DNA from 2 places in the Xenorhabdus bakwenae genome. Region 2 is predicted to be linked to the other one. Evidence: predicted binding sites of a transcription regulator. Region 2 holds the regulator's gene; the other holds the start of a gene.
What was found. Region 2 encodes CRP, which controls carbon source genes, mostly activating them, when cyclic AMP is high. Its sites were predicted from a motif close to ATGTGANNNNNNTCACAT; they were not measured.
Positions count from the first base shown of each region.

Region 1: the regulator CRP is predicted to act here: its motif matches at 1,505-1,522, upstream of udp (uridine phosphorylase).

Region 1 is NZ_CP119194.1:3,357,065-3,364,918, forward strand. It holds gene PXH59_RS16680 (GntP family permease) at 75-1,460, shown strand; gene udp (uridine phosphorylase) at 1,643-2,398, shown strand; gene PXH59_RS16690 (tyrosine-protein phosphatase) at 2,560-3,342, shown strand; partial or broken gene PXH59_RS16695 (DedA family protein) at 3,419-3,950, shown strand; gene rmuC (DNA recombination protein RmuC) at 4,161-5,495, shown strand; gene ubiE (bifunctional demethylmenaquinone methyltransferase/2-methoxy-6-polyprenyl-1,4-benzoquinol methylase UbiE) at 5,571-6,326, shown strand; gene ubiJ (ubiquinone biosynthesis protein UbiJ) at 6,328-6,996, shown strand; gene ubiB (ubiquinone biosynthesis regulatory protein kinase UbiB) at 6,983-7,854, shown strand, end outside.
Region 2 is NZ_CP119194.1:3,240,388-3,248,241, reverse strand. It holds gene PXH59_RS16230 (LysE family translocator) at 1-359, opposite strand, end outside; gene PXH59_RS16225 (YheU family protein) at 540-758, shown strand; gene PXH59_RS16220 (phosphoribulokinase) at 825-1,694, shown strand; gene crp (cAMP-activated global transcriptional regulator CRP) at 2,117-2,749, shown strand; gene PXH59_RS16210 (aspartate aminotransferase family protein) at 2,811-4,028, opposite strand; gene PXH59_RS16205 (aminodeoxychorismate synthase component II) at 4,151-4,726, opposite strand; gene ppiA (peptidylprolyl isomerase A) at 5,008-5,574, opposite strand; gene yihA (ribosome biogenesis GTP-binding protein YihA/YsxC) at 6,171-6,794, shown strand; gene spfP (small protein SpfP) at 6,857-6,904, opposite strand; gene polA (DNA polymerase I) at 7,243-7,854, opposite strand, start outside.

The DNA of each region.
Region 1 (7,854 bases), 120 kb from region 2:
AATCGATTTCTGATAGCGAAACGCATTGTAAATATGGCATGTTCCAATTTATCCATTTTTAATGAGGTTTTGTGATGGGGTTTTATATTCCAATTATTGGATTGGGAGTGGCGGTATTTACGCTGGTTTTTCTGGTCTTGCGCACGCGTGTTCATGTCCTTATTGCTATGCTAATTGCGGCAATAATCGCCGGAATATCAGGCGGCTTGACTATGAATAATATCGTTGAAGTCATCGCTAAAGGATTTGGTTCGACATTAGGTAACATCGGTATCGTGATTGGATTGGGATGCATGATGGGGAGAATATTGGAAGTATCGGGAGCAACAGAGCAAATCGCCTATAGCCTGATTAAATGGTTGGGTAAAAGGCGCGAAGAATGGGCTTTGGCGATTACCGGCTATATTGTCAGTATCCCCATATTTGTGAATTCAGCTTTTGTGATCCTCTATCCGTTGGTGAAGGCATTGGCGAAAAAAGGTAAACGCAATGTATTGTCCCTTGGGGTTGCTCTGGCCGGAGGGTTAGTGGTGACTCACCATATCGTTCCTCCAACACCAGGGCCACTTGGTGTCGCCGGAATATTCGGGGTCAGTATCGGCCAAATGATGCTGGCAGGTATGATACTGGCGGTGCCCTGTGTCATGGGTATTACCTGCTATGCAAAGTGGTTGGAGACTAAATATCCTCAATATCAACTGGGTGATACAGAGGAAAGTGCAGAAAATTTGCCACAAGTACATCAGCGTTATATGGAAGAGAAAGAGCAAAAATCACTTCCAAGTCTATTTCTTTCGCTTTTACCCATCGTCGTGCCAATTATGCTGATTTTTATTGGTGTCATTAATGGAATGATACGGAAAATGGATGGGTTTGCCGGTAAGGAGAACGCTTTCTATTTTCAGCTTTTTGATTTTCTAGGATCACCCATTATTGCGCTAGCAATCAGTGTATTACTGGCGGTTTATACCTTAATGCCAAACGTTAGTAAGCATGAAGTGATTGAACATCTGGAAACAGGGTTAAAAACGGTAGGTATTATTTTGCTGGTGTCAGGCGCGGGAGGTGCATTAGGCGCCGTGTTGAATGAAGGCTCAACAGGGACGATATTGGCGCATTATATTGCCAGCCTGCCCATAACACCGGTCTTGATCCCATTTATCATTGCAACGCTCATACGCATAATTCAAGGCTCTGGTACAGTGGCAATGATAACTGCGGCTTCTATTTCTGCGCCGGTTATCAAGCAGATACCGGATGTTAATATGTTGGTGGCGGCTCAGGCGGCGATGATGGGCACACTATTTTTCAGTTACTTCAATGATTGTTTTTTCTGGGTGGTTAACCGGATGATGGGCATTAAGAATGTGAGACAGCAGATTATCATCTGGTCGATACCCACCACCATTGCTTGGGGAATTGGACTGTGTGGTGTATTACTGCTTAATTTCATCATGTAACTTATTATGCGGATAGCGCCCTGTAGAGGGCGTTTTCTTTTTAAATGTGATAATCATCACAAATATATGTATGTGCTTCTTTTTAATATCAATTAAAGATGATTTTAATCACTAAAAAATGTCAGAGTATTGACTAAATTTAGGTATTCAAATTTTGAATCATGCCCGCTGAGGAGTTTGCTATGTCTGATGTGTTTCACTTAGGTATTACCAAAAGCGACCTGCAAGGCGCAACTCTGGCAATTGTACCCGGCGATCCTAACCGTGTTGAGAAAATTGCGCGACTGATGGATAACCCAGTCCATTTGGCTTCCCACCGTGAATTTACAACCTGGCGTGCAGAAATCAACGGAAAGGCTGTGGTTGTCTGCTCTACAGGCATTGGCGGTCCCTCAACGTCGATTGCTGTAGAGGAACTGGCACAGTTAGGAGTATGTACTTTCCTGCGTATCGGAACAACTGGGGCGATTCAGCCACATATCAATGTAGGGGATGTATTGGTTACGACTGCCGCGGTTCGTTTGGACGGTGCCAGCCTGCACTTTGCCCCAATGGAGTTCCCTGCGGTTGCTGATTTTGCGTGTACAAATGCCTTGTATGAAGCCGCAAAGGCATCGGGTTCTGCTACCCATGTTGGTATTACTGCATCTTCCGATACCTTCTATCCAGGACAAGAGCGTTACGATACTTATTCCGGTCGTGTTGTGCGCCGTTTCCAGGGTTCGATGAAAGAATGGCAAGAAATGGGCGTAATGAACTTTGAAATGGAGTCAGCAACCTTGCTGACCATGTGCGCAAGTCAGGGACTACGGGCTGGTATGGTAGCCGGTGTGATCGTTAACCGTACCCAACAGGAAATCCCCGATGTTGAGCTGCTGAAAAAAACGGAAAGCAATGCACTGGGGATTGTTGTGGAGGCCGCCCGTCGCCTGCTGTGAAGTTTTTCATCAAGGGTCAGAGCATTCTGGCCCTATCGTTTTTGTTATCTTTTGTCTCCCTTCATTTTCCCTTCATTTCAAAATTTGATAATGTCATAACATTCTGTACTAATAGATAGTTTGTTCTATTAACTATTTTTTTAATCGCAACAAGAGTGACTATGACCACAACATTTCTATCTCATCCTTCACTACTTCCTTTGAATGGTGGCATTAATTTCCGTGATTTGGGTAATAACACCCTGAAAAATGGCGCTAAAATTAAATCAGGATTGTTATTTCGTTCAGGATCACTGGACAGATTGACAGAAAACGATCAGGCTTTTTTAGTCGATCAAAACCTTTTGCAGATCATTGATTATCGTGATAACAGCGAAATTATGGATAAACCCGATCGCATATGGAATGGTGCGCATTATCACCATGCTCCAGCTAATCCTCTTTCCAAAGAAGTGGATGCTAATCTGGATAAGTTAGACAAAGAAATACTGGAGCAATTCGACGCGAAAGTATTTATGGCTCGCTTATATGAATTGTTACCCATTAACAATCCAGCTTATAAGACGTTAGCGACATTATTGCTGCAACCAGAGAAAGGCGGAATTGTGCAACATTGCGCGGTGGGTAAAGACAGGACAGGAGTGGGTTCTGCACTGGTTTTATTCGCACTGGGTGCTGATTTGGATACGGTGATGGAAGATTATTTGTTGACCAATATCACATTGGCGCCATACCGCGACTATTTATTGAGTGAACACGCAAAAATTATGCGTGAAAGTGTGGTCGAAAAATTTGCCTATGTTTATTCAGTGAGGGAAGAGTTTCTGCTGACAGCAATTAACAGTATTAACCGGCATTATGGCAGCGTAGATATTTGGCTGGAAAAAGATATCGGACTCAATATCGCTGCGCGTGAAAAACTACAAGCTTATTTTCTTGAATAAAAATATCAGGTTAGCATTGGACGGATTGTTCAGGGCTGACCTATAACCTCCCACTGATAACACAGGAAAGATTAATGTGAGCCTGCATGAAATTATCGAACTGATCATAAACTTCGTAAAAGACCATGAAGTTTGGGCAATTCCCATCATTTTCCTACTGGCATTTGGTGAATCGTTGGCATTTATTTCCCTATTATTGCCAGCAACGATCATTTTGTTGGGGTTAGGCGCATTGATTGGTGAAAGTGGATTAACCTTCTGGCCAATATGGCTAGCTGCCGCCGCCGGCGCTTTCTTTGGTGATTGGGTTTCTTACTGGTTTGGTTTCCATTACAAAGAAAATGTCGGCAAGATGTGGCCGCTTTCCCGCCATCCTCAAACGTTGGTTCGCGGACATCGTTTTTTTGACCGATGGGGCGTATGGGGCATTTTCATTGGGCGTTTTTTTTGGCCCGTTGAGAGCAGTTGTACCGCTGGTGGCTGGAATTTGTGCCATGCCAAAACGTCATTTTCAGCTCGCTAATTTAGCGTCTGCATTGATCTGGGCATTCGGTATCTTAGCACCAGGGGCATTTGGCCTGCGTTGGTTGGCAGAGTGGATGGGATAATTGCGAGCCGCTTTGCAGACTGAAAGAAAGCCATTAGATATTCTGGACATTTATACAGCATCTATTTAACTTACATTGAGTCTAATGAATCGAAAACGTTGACTGAAATTTAGTGCCAATGGTGTTAATGAAGAATAGCGTTAGCGAGAAATGGTATTAGTGAGAAATGATGTTAGCGAGGGTGTATAAGTGGATATCCAGTGGTTATACATGCTGATCGGTGGTTTAGGTGGATTGCTGGGCGGAGGGATCTTCGTCTGGCTCTCTGTTCAGCAGAGGATCCAGCAGAAAGAGCAGGCACTGCGTGAATTATATAGCCAACAGGCTGTTAGCCATGAAAAGCTGGAGCAATCCCACTATTGGCGTACTGAATGCACTCAACTAAACCAAGAGTTACTGGCTCAACGCGAAATTAACAGTGTGCAGGAAGTTGAGTTGCGAGAACTGAGCACCCGGCTTGAAGAAACCAGACTGGCTGCGGAGGAAAAGCAGCGTTTATTGATCAACAGTGAGCAGCGATTAAGTACCCAATTTGAAAATCTCGCCAATCGTATCTTTGATCAGAATCGACGCAGTACTGACGAATATCATCGTCAAAACCTCAATAATCTTCTGATGCCATTTCGTGAACAACTTGAAGGATTCCGCCGTCAGGTACAAGACAGTTTTGGGCAGGAAGCCCGCGAGCGCCATACTTTGACTCATGAAGTTCGTCATCTTCAGCAACTCAATGCACAGATGGCAAAAGAAGCTATTAATCTTACAAAGGCCCTGAAAGGAGACAATAAAATACAGGGAAATTGGGGGGAGATGGTATTGGCTCGGGTTTTGGAAGCGTCTGGTTTGCGTGAGGGATATGAGTTCGATACGCAGGTTAATCTTAAGGCTGAAAACAGCGAACGTTTTCAACCGGATGTGATTGTGCATCTGCCACAGGGAAAAGATGTCATTATTGATGCCAAAATGTCTCTGGTTGCTTATGAACGTTATTTCAATAGTGATAGCGAAGAACAACAGGCGCAGGCATTACAGGAACATATCAACTCTATCAGAGGACATATTCGCGGCCTGAGCCGAAAAGATTATCAACAATTACCCGGATTGCGATCACTGGATTATGTTTTGATGTTTATTCCTGTGGAACCTGCTTATCTGGTTGCACTCAATCAGGCCCCAGAATTACTTGATGAAGCATTGAAACATAATATTATGTTGGTCAGCCCATCAACTTTGCTGGTTGCTGTTCGTATTATCAATAATTTGTGGCGTTATGAATATCAAAGCCAAAATGCGCGTTTGATTGCCGATAAGGCCGCCAGAATGTATGACAAAATGCGGTTGTTTGTGGATGATATGCAAGGATTGGGGCAAAGCCTTAACAAAGCACAGGCGAGTTACCATTTCGCAATGAAAAAGCTTGTTGAGGGCAGAGGTAATTTAATTAGTCAGGCCGAAGCATTTCGTGATTTAGGCGTGGATGTGAAACGTCCTATTGATTCACAGTTGATTGATAAATCTTTCCAATCGTTGCAGGTGAATGAGTGAAGTCTGGATAGGGTTTTGTTGGAAAGGCTGGTACACTGGCTATAAATTTTTTTGAATAAAAAGCGGACAAATAACATGGCAGATCAATCAAAAGAAACCACTGATTTTGGTTTCCGCACCGTAGCCAAAGAACAAAAAAAAGAGATGGTGGCAGAGGTATTTCACTCTGTGGCCTCGAAATATGACTTAATGAATGACTTGATGTCATTTGGCATTCACCGTATCTGGAAACGTTTCACTATTGAGTCAAGTGGTATTCGCCGTGGTCATAAGGTGCTTGATCTTGCTGGTGGAACAGGTGATCTAACCGCAAAATTCTCCCGAATGGTGGGGGAAAAAGGTCAAGTTGTTCTGGCGGATATTAATGACTCAATGTTGAAAGTGGGACGCGAAAAATTACGCGATACCGGTATCGTAGGTAATGTCAGTTATGTTCAAGCCAATGCCGAAGAACTGCCTTTCCCTGATAACCATTTTGATTGTATTACTATTTCTTTCGGCTTGCGTAATGTCACGGATAAAGAAAAAGCACTACGTTCCATGTATCGGGTACTTAAGCCAGGCGGACGCTTGTTGGTGCTGGAGTTTTCTAAACCTGTATTGGCACCGTTAAGTAAGGTTTATGATGTTTATTCATTCCATGTTCTGCCCCGAATCGGTCAGATGGTTGTGAATGATGGGGACAGTTACCGTTATCTGACAGAATCCATCCGTATGCACCCTGATCAGGAAACGTTAAAAGGCATGATGGAAGAGGCGGGCTTTGACCAGGTTTACTACACCAACATGACTGGTGGAATTGTTGCACTGCACAAAGGATTCAAATTCTGAGATGGAAACCCCCTCATTAAGCCATAATATGAGTTCTGCGGCATCCAATGATAAGGTGTTGTTTCCGGTAGTAACGGCCTTTCTGGAAACAACCTTGAATCATCTGTTATATCGTGAAGCGGTATTAAAACCTGCCCGCTTGAGACTGGCAGGTAAGATACTGTCCATCAAACTGAAAGAAATCGAAACCCCCTTGATACTGATATTCAGTGAGAGACGGGTGGATGTTTTGAGCCAATGGTCAGAGCTTGTGGATTGCTCGATGAAAGCAACGCTCCCTGCACTACTCAAACTACGGGATCGCCAGTGCCTTTCAACCCTGATTAACCGGGGGGAAATTGTCATTGAAGGGGACATGCAGGTGATTCAACAATGGTCTGCTTTGCTGGATATGTCAGAGTGGGATCCTGCGTATTATCTTTCCCCTTATGTCGGTGATATTGCCGCAGAAGGTATCAGCCGGATGATAAAGAAAGGTTTTGAATTTGCCAGCAATACCATTGCAAGGAAGAAAACGTATTTCACCGAATCATTGACGGAAGAATGGAAAATGGTTCCCAGTGCGTTGGAAGTGGCTTATTTCAACGAAGAGGTTAGTGCTGTTGCCAATCAGATAACACAACTCGAAAAACGGTTGGCGGCACTGGAGGGAAAACATGACCCCCAGTGAAATTAGACGACTTTACTTTATCATCCGAGTGTTTCTTTCTTACGGGTTAGATGAACTCATCCCTAATATTCGTTTGACATGGCCGTTGCGTTTTGGGCGTTATTTCCTGTTTTGGATACCTAACAAGCATAAGGATAAACCTCTCGGCGAACGTTTGCGTTTAGCATTACAAGAACTCGGTCCAGTGTGGATCAAATTTGGCCAGATGCTCTCCACGCGTCGAGACCTGTTTCCGCCTGCGATTGCAGATCAACTTTCGATGTTACAAGATCGGGTAGTGTCCTTTGATGGCGCGGTGGCACGAAAATCGATTGAAACGGCTTTAGAGGGCGCACTGGAAACGTGGTTTGAGGATTTTGATCCACAACCCCTGGCTTCCGCTTCTATCGCTCAGGTACATACTGCTCGATTGAAAGAGAATGGCAGAGAAGTTGTTTTAAAGGTGATCCGCCCGGATATTCTGCCGGTAATTAAAGCTGATGTGCGGTTAATGTATCGCCTGGCAAATTTGGTTCCTCTTTTACCTGATGGTCGTCGTCTTCGTCCGCGTGAAGTTATAAGAGAATATGAGAAAACGCTGCTTGATGAGCTGAATTTATTGCGTGAAACTGCAAACGCGATTCAATTGCGGCGTAATTTTGAAGACAGTTCAATGCTCTACGTGCCGGAAGTCTATCCCGACTATTGCCGGGAAAATGTTTTGGTGATGGAGCGCATTTATGGTATTCCCGTGTCAGATGTTGCGGCTTTAGAGGCGCAGAACACCAATATGAAATTATTGGCTGAACGTGGAGTTCAGGTATTCTTCACCCAAGTATTTCGTGATAGTTTTTTCCATGCGGATATGCATCCCGGTAA
Region 2 (7,854 bases):
TTCAAGAACTGCAATAGCCAACCCTGATAAATTTTGATTGGCTCTCCTGCCGACGTTATGGTGTCCAGCCGCTTATAATGCGAAGTAGCTGTCTTCCAGGCTAGCCAGAATAAATACAGGCATCCGAGTATTTTCAGGCCCGTATGTAACGCAGGATAAATCAGCAGTAACGCAGCAACACCAAACGCAGACAGCAGCAAAATTGTCTGCATCCCCAAAATAATGCCCAGACAAAGCGGGATAGAACGGCGAATTCCAAAATTAGCTCCCGATGATGTCAGTAACAAATTGTTTGGACCCGGTGTGACAGCGGAAATAAACATAAATATACTAAGCGAGAATATCAGGCTTAAAGTCATGGGTAGATTCCCCTCCCACCCAGGTGGTTGACATTTCTTTTCAAGAAAATAACAGTATGTTATTTCACATACAAGATAACTAATCATGAAATCAATTCATTATGAATCCCGGCCTACAACTCCATTAGCACTGGCTAAGTTCCCCAATGATGAATTACCGTATTTTCAGGAGCAATCACAATGATTATCCCGTGGCAACAATTGGAAGCCGATACACTCCACAACTTAATTGAAAACTTTGTCTTGCGGGAAGGTACTGATTACGGCGAACAGGAAAAAACGCTCGAACAAAAAGTGCAAGATGTCAAACGTCAACTTGAGCGAGGTGAAGTTCTGCTGGTATGGTCTGAACTACATGGAACCGTTAATATCTTGTCTAAAGCGATGTTCCGCCCGTAAAGCTCGGTTTGTTTTATTCATTCTAATTGACTGATTCGCCAATTTTATTGATTAAGGAGTCTGTTCATGTCTGCCAAACACCCCGTTATCGCAATCACTGGTTCCAGTGGCGCAGGAACAACCACGACCAGTGTCGCTTTTCGCAAGATTTTCCAACAATTTGACGTAACAGCCGCACTGATAGAAGGGGATAGTTTCCATCGTTATACTCGTCCTGAAATGGATGCCGAGATACGGAAAGCAAGAGAACAAGGCAGACATATCAGCTACTTTGGGCCAAAAGCTAACGATTTCGGTATGCTGGAAAAGACATTCCTTGAGTACGGAGAAACGGGCAATGGCCGCTGCCGAAAATATCTCCATACCTATGATGAGGCCGTCCCCTATAACCAATTACCCGGTACTTTCACACCGTGGGAACCTCTGCCATCAAATACGGACGTCCTATTTTATGAAGGACTGCACGGTGGTGTTGTCACGCCACAACACAATGTCGCCAGTCATGTTGATCTGTTGATTGGCGTTGTGCCTATCGTCAACTTAGAATGGATACAAAAACTCATCCGTGATACCGGTGAGCGTGGGCATTCCAGAGAAGCTGTCATGGATTCCGTTGTCCGCTCAATGGATGACTATATCCGCTACATCACTCCTCAGTTTTCACGTACCCACATCAATTTCCAACGTGTCCCTACTGTTGATACCTCTAACCCCTTCTCTGCCAAAGCGATCCCCTCGCTGGACGAAAGTTTTATCGTGATCCGCTTCCGTGGTCTCACTCAAATTGATTTTCCTTATTTACTCGCTATGCTTCAGGGTTCATTTATTTCCAGCCTAAATACTATCGTCGTTCCGGGTGGAAAAATGGGGCTGGCAATGGAATTAATTATGGCACCGCTTGTTAAACAATTACTGGAAGGCAAAAAAATCTCGTAATTTAATCCCCATTTAATTTTTAATAAGGCAGGTAACAAAAAATAATGTTACCTGTTTTATTAAAATAAATAGGCCATTTTTGGTAACATAATTTTTTCCCTTTTATAAATGTAAAATCAATAAAACCAACTCTTCTGCCTGATTTCTGATAATCTGGCAGTCAGTTTAATAGGCTGAAGCGATACAGGAGAAGACAGAAACGCTTTCCTGTGTTACAAACAAGGTTACAAGTAGGGACTGACAAGGTATATGGTTAAGACAATATACCTAAATTTTGACATCTTTATAATCCATATAAAATTCCCGCTTGTCAGTTTTTCAGCAGGTTAATTGTTAACCTATTGATTTTATCAAGCCAGCCTGAAGAGGAACTACCGTTTCTCACATCATAAAGGCAGAAATAACAACAGAGGATAAAGCGAATGGTTCTCGGCAAGCCACAAACAGACCCAACTCTTGAATGGTTTTTGTCACACTGCCATATTCACAAATATCCATCCAAGAGCACGCTTATTCATCAAGGCGAGAAAGCAGAAACGCTTTACTATATTGTTAAAGGTTCAGTTGCTGTTCTAATAAAAGATGAAGAAGGTAAGGAGATGATTCTCTCTTATTTAAATCAGGGAGATTTCATTGGTGAACTTGGATTGTTTGAAGAGGGGCAAGAACGTACTGCATGGGTGCGAGCCAAAAGTGCCTGTGAAGTGGCTGAAATTTCCTATAAGAAATTTCGCCAGTTAATTCAGGTCAATCCTGATATTCTGATGCGTTTATCTGCCCAGATGGCAAGTCGCCTACAAACCACTTCCGAAAAAGTAGGTAACTTAGCCTTTCTGGACGTTACAGGCCGTATCGCCCAGACATTGCTCAATCTGGCCAAACAGCCTGATGCAATGACTCACCCTGATGGTATGCAAATCAAAATCACACGTCAGGAAATCGGGCAGATTGTGGGTTGTTCCCGTGAAACGGTTGGCCGTATCCTGAAAATGCTGGAAGATCAAAACCTGATCTCTGCACATGGCAAAACCATCGTCGTTTATGGGACACGTTAATTCCCGATAAACCAGAAACTCAGCCAGTGCAGCCCGTTACTTCGCACTGGCTTTTTTACTTTTATTTGTTTAACCAGCGGGATACCGCCATTTCCAGCCGCATCATGCCGTCTGTAATTTCGTCCTCAGGAATGATCAATGATGGGGTAAAGCGCAAGATGCTGTCTCCTGCACTTAATAACATCAATCCCGATTCCGCCGCTTGCTGCACTATCTCTCTGGCCTTGCCCTGATATTCAGCTTTCAATACGGCGCCAATAAGCAAGCCTTTTCCACGAACTTCATGGAAAATACCATATTTTTGGTTCAGTTTTTCCAGAGCATGAATGAGCCTATCGTGCCGTTTTTCCACGCCCATCATCACTTCTGGCGTATTGATGATATCCAGTACGACACAACCGATACTACAAGCCAGTGGATTTCCACCATAAGTCGTTCCATGCGCACCCGTTTCCATTGCTGCCGCTATTGTATCTGTCGTTAACATTGCACTGATGGGAAAACCGCCCCCCAGCGCTTTTGCTGTCGTCAGGATATCCGGCTGTACGCCATAATGCTGGTAAGCATATAATTTACCCGTGCGCCCTATTCCACTCTGGACTTCATCAAAGACCAACAAGACCTGATGTTTATCACACAATTCCCGCACGCCATGCAGAAACTCTATCGTCGCAGGAGTCACTCCCCCTTCTCCTTGAATTGGCTCCAAAACAACAGCGCAAGTGTGATCATTGATTTCCGCCCTGACGGCATCCAAATCGTTAAAAGGTACGTGAACAATATCAGCAGGTTTAGGTCCGAACCCGTCGGCATATTTTGGCTGCCCTCCTACCGAAACAGTGAAAAAGGTGCGTCCATGAAACGCCTGATGGAAAGCAATAATTTTAGTTTTATTCGGATGATGACGAGTAATCGCATAACGACGTGCCAATTTAAATGCCGCTTCATTAGCTTCCGCTCCCGAATTAGCGAAAAAGACTTTCTGGGCAAAGGTCGCATCAATCAATTTCTGCGCTAAAGTTAAGGCTGGCTCATTGGTAAAAATATTGCTGACATGCCACAATTTTTCACCTTGCTGCTTCAGGATGTTCACCAAAGCCGGATGACAGTGCCCCAAAGCCAGAACCGCGATCCCTCCGGCAAAATCAATATATTCTTTACCCTGTTGATCCCATACTCGACTTCCTTGCCCTCTGACAGGAATAAAATTCGCCGGTGCATAAATGGGCAACATCACGTGATCATAGGTATTTCGTTTTATTGCTTTATTTTCTGACATTTCCCCCACCTTATTTTTATCTTTGCCATTTGAAAAATGAAATAATACTCATAAAATATGAATAAAAAATCACTTAAGAGCAAATAAAAAAACACTGAATGAGGGAATATGGAGGTAACTGACTAATATTTCAGGAAATTATTCAACAATTCATGTCCCTGCTCACTCAGAATGCTTTCCGGATGAAATTGCACGCCTTCCAGTGGTAAAGTACGGTGACGTATTCCCATGATTTCATCTACGTCGCCATTGCGCTGACTCCAGGCCGTCACTTCAAATGAAGCAGGAAGCGTTTCTGCGGCAACGACCAAAGAGTGATAACGCGTGACCGTCAATGGACGATCTAATCCTTTAAATACCCCTTGCTGGCTATGATGGATCAGACTGGTTTTCCCATGCATCACTTCACGAGCTTTAACAACGCTCGCACCAAAAGCTTGACCTATTGCCTGATGTCCCAGGCACACACCGAGGATGGGCAATTTCCCTGCAAAATGTGAAATCGCTTCCAACGAGATCCCTGCTTCATTTGGTGTGCAAGGCCCCGGAGAAATGACTAAATGAGTAGGCGCCAAATCTTCGATATCTTCAAGCTGAATCTCATCATTACGCTTAACTAAAACCTCTGCCCCTAACTCACAAAAATATTGATATAAATTGAATGTAAAAGAATCGTAGTTATCTATTATTAGTAACATAGGAGTATATCCTACTGATTATTATAGTCTTATAAGTTGCCCTACCCCAGAGGGATATTATGCATTCTGTATAACAGTAAAATCAGGTAAAGCAGTATTAACAGCAATGGGGGGCTAATCATACCACAGAAGCACTTTTAAAATAGTGGTACGGAGACCGCATTACCATAATGCAGCATGATGTAACAACGTAGAAATGGCGGAGAGAAGGGGAATGCAAACGGTACTCAAACAACCAGTAATGATTATCCGAATACCGTATTATGTCGGTCTTCGAGCTGTTAAGGTTCAACCTTGGCAGACAAGATCACAATAGGTTTTGCCGGTACATTTTGGTAAGGACCAACATTTTCTGTTTTGACCTGAGAAATTTTATCAACCACATCCATGCCCTTAACCACTTTGCCAAAGACTGCATAACCGAAGTCACGCTGCCCGTGGTCAAGGAAAGCATTATCAGTCACATTAATAAAAAACTGGCTGGTTGCGCTATCCTTATCTGCGGTACGTGCCATAGCAATAGTACCCCGCAGATTCCGCAGACCGTTATCTGCTTCATTTTTAATTGGCTCCCGGGTAGCTTTTTGCTTCATATCCTTTGTAAAGCCGCCACCCTGGATCATAAAGCCCGGGATAACACGATGAAAGATGGTGTTGTTATAAAATCCCTCATTGACATACTCAACGAAATTCCTGGTAGTCATTGGTGCCTTATTGCTGTCTAACTCAAGTTCGATTTCTCCAGCCGATGTGACCAGCTTCACGTGAGTTTCAGCGGCTAATACTGGGACAGCTATCGCACTGATAGCACATGCAGCCATAAGCGACACAAAAATACGTTTAAACATTAATGGTTCCTTTATTTTTGAGGTCAACAATAAAACTCATAACAACAAAACGCCTTAAGTGTAATTCCCTATGGAGTGAAGTTCCAAAGATTTACCTACATTTACGAGTATCTTAGATGAATAGAGGGAAAATCTACCGATAACTTTTATATTCGCATAGTTCAGCAAAGTCTATTTTGTGAATAACCCCCATATTGATATGCTTTCCATGCTAAAACATAGAAATTGAAGATTGATGTACACTCGACAGCATAATCAGAGTCATTCAAAATCTGTAAGCTCAGTTTCTTACACTGTGCTTTCGGATATTTTTTCCAGAATAATCACCAACATGATCTATACCAATCCAACTTCAAGATGCGTGTTATATTTCCCCGCGCAGCGGGGAAATATAAGGCCTCACGTCGTCTTGCGGATTGCAACTTGAAGTTTATCGAGTATATAAGGAAAGTTTGAATCCCGAAAAAGTGTTGATTTGGCGAATTATTCACAAAAAGAACCTATTACGGATTCCTCAAGTTACTCCTGTCCACAAGCAACTCCCCTCGGTATAATCATCGCGCTATTTTTGTGTATTCCTCAGGGAGATAACCATTTTGACCATCAAGAACTACAACTATCATATGACCCACTTTATTACGAGTGCACCTGACATTCGCCACCTGCCTCAAGATGTGGGTATTGAGGTCGCGTTTGCCGGTAGGTCAAATGCGGGTAAATCCAGCGCCCTGAATGCACTGACCCGCCAAAAGAGCCTTGCGCGTACCAGTAAAACCCCTGGCCGTACCCAATTAATTAACCTATTCGAAGTAGAAGAAGGAGTCCGTCTGGTAGACTTGCCGGGCTATGGCTACGCCGAAGTACCAGAAGAGATGAAACGTAAGTGGCAGAAAGCGTTGGGGGAATATCTCCAGAAGCGTGAATACCTTCAGGGATTGGTGGTTTTGATGGATATCCGCCATCCACTGAAAGATCTGGATAGGCAAATGATCGAATGGGCGGTCGTGATGCAAGTCCCTGTCATGGTATTGCTGACTAAAGCTGATAAACTGGCATCCGGAGCCCGTAAAAGCCAACTGGCAAAAGTTCGTCAGGAATTAGCCTCTCTGGAAGGTGATATTCAGATCGAATACTTCTCCGCCCTGAAAAAAATCGGCATTGATAAACTAGAGCAAAAACTTAACCAGTGGTTCAATCAGCCAGCCATTGAGATGGAATAACATCCGCCTCTGCCCCATAAAAAAACGCCCCAGTCAAAAGAAATGACTGGGGCAGCTAATATTCAGCTAAATCCGATTACGTGAAGTAAAAGGTCTGAAAGATAGAACATCTTACCTCTGTACCCTACGCCGATAACTTTAACCTATTCTTTTAATCAAAAAAAGACTTTTTTGTAATTAATTTTCACTAATTACCTCGATTCAGCTGTTAACATTTAAGCAATTCAGGTTATTATGGCGTCATTAATGTAGTTTAATTACATATTTATGAGATCTAGATCTAATCTACAACCTAACTGAAATTCTTGTCACATGCCTTTTCGCGGCATAATTGAGATAATTTCAGTTCATTAAACAAGCAGTATTTTCATAAAAATCATTCAATAAAAAAAGAACCGCATTTCTACGGCTCTTTTTCTGCTTCTGCTTCTTAAGATAAAAAGGTATATCAGTGTGCCTGATCCCAATTATCACCAATCCCAACATCCACATTTAACGGCACATCAAGCTGCATACTTTGTTCCATCAGCTCTCTGATTTTCTGCCCTGCGGTCTCCAGCTCTGATTCATGCACTTCAAATACCAGTTCATCGTGAACCTGCATGATCATGCGCACATTTGGCTGCTCACTGATAATCCAGTTATCTACCGCAATCATTGCCAATTTGATGATATCTGCTGCCGTCCCCTGCATAGGTGCATTGATGGCTTCACGCTCTGACGCCTTACGACGCATGGCATTACTCGATTTGACATCCGGCAGGTACAACCGACGACCTTCCAGCGTTTCGACAAATCCCTGTTCAGCCGCCTGCGTCCGTGTACGTTCCATATAAGCCAGCACTCCCGGATAACGCTCAAAATAGAGATCCATATAGCGCTGCGCTTCACCACGCGGAATACCTAACTGGCGGGATAGGCCAAACGCACTCATGCCATAAATCAGGCCGAAGTTAATCGCCTTAGCACTGCGACGCTGTTCACTGGTCACTTGTTCCAATGGTACGCCAAACACTTCCGCAGCCGTTGCGCGGTGGATATCTTTGCCTTGGGCAAATGC